2 regions of the Bacillus sp. T3 genome follow, and region 2 is predicted to be linked to the other one. Evidence: a T-box and tRNA genes for the amino acid it is inferred to sense, from the RefSeq annotation. Region 2 holds a T-box; the other holds one or more tRNA genes.
What was found. The T-box of region 2 lies ahead of RGF10_RS06270 (valine--tRNA ligase). A T-box ahead of a tRNA ligase gene usually reads a tRNA of that ligase, here a tRNA-Val.
Positions count from the first base shown of each region.

Region 1: it encodes a tRNA-Val, which carries the amino acid that the T-box ahead of RGF10_RS06270 (valine--tRNA ligase) is inferred to sense. The anticodon was not compared.

Region 1 covers NZ_CP137761.1:3,801,068-3,804,493, reverse strand. Annotated here, with positions in the region: gene RGF10_RS19450 (YjcG family protein) at 1-353, opposite strand, end outside; gene RGF10_RS19445 (alpha/beta hydrolase) at 509-1,237, opposite strand; tRNA gene RGF10_RS19440 (tRNA-Val) at 1,424-1,495, shown strand; gene RGF10_RS19435 (Gfo/Idh/MocA family protein) at 1,658-2,635, opposite strand; partial or broken gene RGF10_RS19430 (Gfo/Idh/MocA family oxidoreductase) at 2,709-3,426, opposite strand, start outside.
Region 2 covers NZ_CP137761.1:1,231,094-1,234,519, reverse strand. Annotated here, with positions in the region: gene RGF10_RS06270 (valine--tRNA ligase) at 1-2,279, opposite strand, end outside; T-box leader at 2,359-2,594, opposite strand; gene RGF10_RS06265 (hypothetical protein) at 2,811-3,002, shown strand; gene ysxE (spore coat protein YsxE) at 3,053-3,426, opposite strand, start outside.

The DNA of each region.
Region 1 (3,426 bases), 2.0 Mb from region 2:
ATCGTAATATGCGGCACAAAGCTAAATTCTGGCTTATCGCCAATCAAATCAGTATGGAGCTGTTGATGTAGCTGGAGGAGTTCTTCAGTCGGATTAATTTTAAAATAAATCACATTATTAACAGGCTTAAATGAACTTACCTTTAACACCTGGAGCGAAAACGGCTTACTGTTACTTGCAATCTGTGCCAATCTGACCGTAATGTCCTTCATCTGAGCGTCTGACGCCTCAAAAGGCCCCTTCAACGTTAAATGTGGAGAAATTAATGCATAATGTGGATCATACCGTTTCCGGTAAGAATTCGCTAAATCCTGCAGTTTTTTTGATGGGAAAATAGCAACACCAAATTTCATAACATTACCTCCCGGATCGTTCATTTTTGGAAAAATAAAGCAGCATGTCTGTTAAGCTTGCATACCTCAAGGCTGCAATATTACGAGTAGATGAAGTTTATTATACCAAAAGTAAAAATGAAACCCTTTTCCGACAATGTCCTAATGGCAATGGATTATCTTCCAAACAAGAACTTCAAGGCATGCTCGAGATCTGGCTGCCAATACGTCCAAGTGTGGTCTCCATCAAATTCGTGATAGGAATAGGAAAATCCTTTTTCTTTAAGCACTTTAGCCAAAATTCTATTAGGCCCAATAAAGTTCTCCAGCTTGCCCTTTGTTGTTTTGACGGATAGCTCAGCTTTGCCGACAACATGGTAAATTTCAAGTAAATGGGGCTGTTGAAATGAATGCAAGGAAGCGAGAATATCTTCAGTCACATATGGGGACTGAAGCGCCACCTTCCCAAATGTGTGCGGAAATTGAAGGGCAGCCCGAAACGATACATATCCTGCTAACGAATCGCCAATTAAAGCTCTGCCCATGCCCATTTGGTAAGTTGGAAATTCCTTATCCAAAAAAGGTACAAGCTCGTGTACTAAAAATTGAAGATAGGACTCAGATTTTTCACCATCTGGATGGTATTTCTCAAGGCGATCACGCCCGTTTTTATAGGGAAGACCCACAATGATCAAGCGTTCAATTTCCTTGCGCGCCAACAGTTCATCGGCAAACTTCCCAATTCTTCCAAGCTGAAAATAGTCTGCACCGTCCTGAGCAATTAATACATGATATTTATAAAGATGGGAGAAGGAGGGGGGCAAGTAAACAAGAAAGTCCACATTCTCTGCCAGCTTTTTACTGTAAATGGTGTAATCCTGTACGGTACCTCGTGGATAATCCAACGTAATAACTCCTTTCTTGAAGGACTTATGCTTTGGCAAAATTTTACCACAATCATCACAACAAGTTGAAGAATCGAATGCCCTATTTCTATTTTATGGTCACCTATTCCAAAAAAGGTTGACATATTTTTTTATATGAATATAATTAGAAATGTACCGTTTTGATGTGTACAAAATATTACATACGATTTGGTAGCTCAGCGGGAGAGCACCACGTTGACAGCGTGGGGGTCGTGGGTTCAATCCCCACCCAGATCATTAATTTGACAGGCTTTAAGGCACATTTCCATTCTTTGGAGATGTGCCTTTTGCGTATCTTTAAATTTATTAAGTATGCAAGCCCAGTTTCAGGAATCATGATGTTGTATGGAATCAGATATAAGTTATAGTGGATTTTTTAGAAATTTAGGCTTTTAAAAATTAACCTAACTTAATTCCTGCATCAACTAATGCTTTCTCGACTATTTCCATCACAATTTGGCTCTGTTCTAACATATAATCGGCTTTAGTGTAATCACTTTCCTTGATCATTCTTGCAAACTCACAAAATTCTTCATACATCCTGTGGGGATGGATTTTATTATCGATGATTTGGCTGTCCTCATCATTCATATTCAACACAAAAGAATCACATACGTTAGCTGGCCCGTTTAATACAATGGATCCTTTATCGCCTTGAATTAGAGTGCGTATCGGTGCTGTCGAGTCTTTTGCACCAATACATGCTACTTTACAGGTAGAATAGTTTAATAAAAGAATACCAGAAGTATCAATATCCCTCTCAACGTTTGCAAGATAAGTGACCGAAGTAGGCTTTCCTAAAATTCCAACCACAAAGTGGATATTGTATATATTTAGGTCCATTAATGCTCCTCCACCTGCTTTAGGATTAAAAGCTGGCAAGATTTCACCTTTTTTGAAAGCATTATAGCGAGATGAATATTGAGAATAATTACATTCAATGATTTTCAAATCTCCTAGATGATTAACGGATTCTTTAATTGCTAAGTAATTTGATAAATACTGCGTCGTGATCGCTTCAAGCAAAATGAGCTTATTTTTTTTAGCAATGTTTCTTAGCTCAGTAAACTCAGAAAGTTTTAAAGTAAATGGTTTTTCACAAATGACATTCTTTCCTCTTAATAAGGCTTCTTCTGTAAAAGAATAATGCAGGTGATTAGGTAAACCAATATACAATGTGTCAATCTCTTGATCCATTAAGCATTCGCTATAAGCTGTGTATATTTTTCTAATTCCGTATTTACGCGACATTGCTTCCATTGTGGGTATAGCTTCTTCGGTGCCAAAGATGGCGACTAAGTCTGTATCTGGTAAATCTCCAGCCATCGTTAAATAATCAGTGACTATCTGACCAGAACCTAGTATGGCAAGTTTCATGTCAGTTCTCACTTTCTTTAATGTATGATGACGATGCGTCAGTAGTATTAGAATGTAGACTTTCTATTTTATTGATACCTTCCTCTAAAATCTCCATTTGTCTTATCGTTTCTTCATCCTTAATAATTTTTTCGTTTCCATTTAAAATTGATTGATAAACACCTTCATAAACTTGTCCGTAATCACCAACTTCTGACATCACTTTTTCTTCATGATAGTTTCCTGCTTCATCAACAAAAGTTAGAATTCCATAGTGTTCTGGTAAATCAATACCGAAATCCTCGTTAGTCGGCATATAAAATAGTTTCAAATGTTCTTCTTGTCGATCTTTTGTCTGTTTAACAAAAACTCCTCTATTCCCATATACGACAAAGCTAGGACGTTCTTTCAAACGGAAATAGCTGGATTTAATAGAAACTTTTTTAGAGTCATAAAAGAAGTCCAAATCAAAATAGTCATTCATATGTCCTTTTCCAAGAAGTTGTCTAACATCATAAGTAATAGTATTCGGATTACCAAAGAAAGATAAAACTTGATCGATCGTATGACATCCGTGTCCATATAAATAGCTGAATCCCCTTGAAAATTTCACAGACTTTGGTACTTCAGGTCTAAAATAATCATAGTGCATTTCAACTTCTAAAATATCACCTAGTACTCCACTATTAATGACCTTTTGTACTGTTAGGAAATCTGAATCAAATCGGCGATTTTGATAACATTGAATAAATAGATTTTTTTCTTTTGCATAGGCAAATAACTCTTTTGCTTGTTCAGAGGTCTGTGTAAAT
Region 2 (3,426 bases):
TCCTTCGCTTTAAGCATGATGTTAATTTTCTTGCTAAGCGGTGTATTTACTTCTGCACGGCTATTACGCACTGAACGAATGATTTCAACAAGAAGCTTCATTTCATTAGAAGCCTGATCATCGACAAGCGCTGGGTCAACAACTGGCCAGCTTGACGTTGTGATTGACTCACCTGAAGTAGGGAGGTTCTGCCAAATTTCTTCGGTAATGAATGGCATGAATGGATGCAATAGACGCATCGTCTGATCCAATACATAAGCTAAAATCGAACGAGTTGTTTTCTTTGCCGCTTCATCGTCACCGTATAATGGCAGTTTCGCCATTTCAATATACCAATCACAAAAATCATCCCAAATGAAGTTATAAAGGGCACGGCCCACTTCCCCAAACTCATAGCGGTCTGACAAGCGTGTTACGTTTTCAATTGTTTCGTTCAAACGAGTTAAGATCCACTTATCGGCAACGGATTTTTCTCCGCTTAAATCGATCTCCTCATAAGTCATGCCGTTCATATTCATTAAGGCAAAACGAGATGCGTTCCAAATTTTATTAGCAAAGTTCCAGGTTGCTTCAACTTTCTCCGTGCTATAGCGTAAGTCTTGACCAGGTGAGCTTCCAGTTGACAGGAAGTAACGCAAGGAGTCGGCACCGTACTGATCGATAACCTCCATTGGGTCAACCCCGTTACCAAGTGATTTACTCATCTTACGACCTTGCGCATCACGAACTAGACCATGAATCAATACATCATTAAATGGACGTCCGCCTGTGAACTCAATCCCTTGGAAGATCATGCGCGATACCCAGAAGAAAATGATATCGTATCCTGTTACAAGTGCTGCGGTTGGATAGTAGCGCTTAAAGTCAGCAGCATCACCATCTGGCCAGCCTAATGTTGAAAATGGCCACAGTGCTGACGAGAACCATGTATCCAATACATCATTGTCTTGAACCCAGTTTTCACTGTCTGCTGGAGGCTCGTTTTCCACGTAAATTTCCCCTGTTTCTTTATGGTACCAGGCTGGAATTCGGTGACCCCACCATAGCTGACGCGAAATACACCAGTCACGGATATTTTCCATCCAGCGTAAATACGTCTTTTCAAATCGATCCGGTACGAAGTTAACCTTTTCCTCCTCTTGCTGAAGAGCAATCGCAGCATCCGCAAGTGGCTGCATTTTAACAAACCATTGTGTTGAAAGGTAAGGCTCAACAACCGCTCCACTACGCTCAGAGTGACCAACTGAATGAAGATGCTCTTCAATTTTGAATAGAACACCAGCTTCTTGTAGGTCCTTGACGATTTGCTTGCGGCACTCAAAACGATCCATGCCTTGGTACTTGCCAGCACGTGCATTCATCGTTCCGTCTTCATTCATCACTAACACGCGCTCAAGATTATGGCGATTTCCTACCTCAAAGTCATTAGGGTCATGTGCTGGGGTAATTTTAACCGCGCCAGATCCAAACTCGATATCAACATAATCATCGCCAACGATTGGAATTTCACGGCCAACAATTGGTAAAACAACGGTTTTGCCAATCATATCCTTGTAGCGAGGATCCTCTGGATGTACTGCTACTGCTGTATCTCCAAGCATTGTTTCCGGACGAGTAGTCGCCACTTCAATATATCCTGTTCCATCGGCAAACGGATATTTCATATGGTAAAACGCACCTTGTACGTCTTTGTAGATAACCTCAATATCAGAAAGTGCTGTTTTCGTAGAAGGATCCCAGTTGATGATGTATTCACCGCGGTAGATTAAGCCCTTCTTGTAAAGCTTCACGAATACCTCTTTAACAGCATCTGATAGGCCTTCATCAAGCGTAAAACGCTCACGGCTATAATCGAGCCCAAGACCTAGCTTCGCCCACTGCTGACGAATATGGCCGGCATACTCTTCCTTCCACTTCCATGTTTCTTCAACAAATTTCTCACGACCAAGGTCGTAACGGCTTTTTCCTTCTCCACGAAGCTTTTCCTCAACCTTCGCTTGGGTGGCAATACCGGCATGGTCCATTCCTGGCAGCCATAACACGTCATAGCCCTGCATCCGCTTCATTCTTGTTAGAATATCCTGAAGCGTCGTATCCCAGGCATGTCCAAGGTGTAGCTTTCCGGTTACGTTTGGCGGTGGAATAACAATCGTGTAAGGCTGTTTGTCCGCTTCACCCTTCGCCTCAAAGAATTTTCCTTTAAGCCACCAATCATAGCGACCTTGTTCGATTGCCTGCGGATCATATTTCGTCGGCATTGATAGTTCTTTTGTTTCCATTGCACTTTCCTCCAATTAAAAAAATATATCATTTTCGTTAAATGCGTTTCTTTATAAAACAAAAAACCCCATTCGTCATGAAAAGGACGAATGGAGTTTGCTTCGCGGTACCACCTTTTTTCCAATTAGCAAACAGGCTAACTGGCACTTAACACATTAACGGATTTCCCGTCTCCAGCTACTAATCGCATTACGCTCGTTCACAGGAGATGCTCAAGGGCGACCTTCCAATGATCTGTTTAGGAAGCTTTCAGCATTATGCTTCCCTCTCTAAAAACAGTTGTCCATCGTACTCTTCCCTATCTTTGCATACTATTTGATTTTCCCTGAAAAAAGTTGGCTTGTGTCATATTTCAGGATGAAATTGATTCATAAGCTATACTACCTAAAAAAGGTGTTTGTCGTCAATCATTCTCACCGATTTTTTTCTAGTATATACATTTTTGCACAATTGTTTCTTAGCTTGATAGCACTTTTCAAAATAACTGGGCATACACTAGAACAATAAAGATGTAAAAGAGGGGAAGAATGTTGAAGCGAAGATATAGCCCTTATACACTTCCGCCATGGCTAAGAACAATCCGCAATGTCTGTGCGCAATTTTCAATTCCCTTTTGTATTTTTCAAGGGATTCGCACGATTTTCTTGCCAACCACCTTTGATGTGTTATTTCTGACCGTCCTTATATTGTTTGCTATTGCTTTCCAATTAGAATTTTTATAAAAATGTTTCGTTGATACCACGGTAAAAAAGGAGCCCGCAGTTGACGCATGTCAATTCTGGGCTCCTTCTTGTTGCGCCTGGGCCTGTGCTTCAGCCTGGGCTTTCCTCTGCCGTTCAATTTCATTTAAGCGGCTGACTACATATTCCGTGTTTTTCAGCTGCCAATATTGCCGCTGAAGCTGCTGCGAGAACTTTCGCTCCTTCTTCCTTACTGCTGTGGGCTGTTTATAATATTTTTTTACAACTCGAAGAAATGCAGTCGGATGGGTGAAATAGCTTAGCATTAATTGCTTTTCCTCTTCCTTTAACGGGAAATATTTATAATAAATCAAGAGCCAATCAATACAATCCTCACTCCGCATCGGGAATCCTTTTAACGAGCGAAATAAGTAAGGAAGGATATCCTGATAGGGTGATCCCTGTC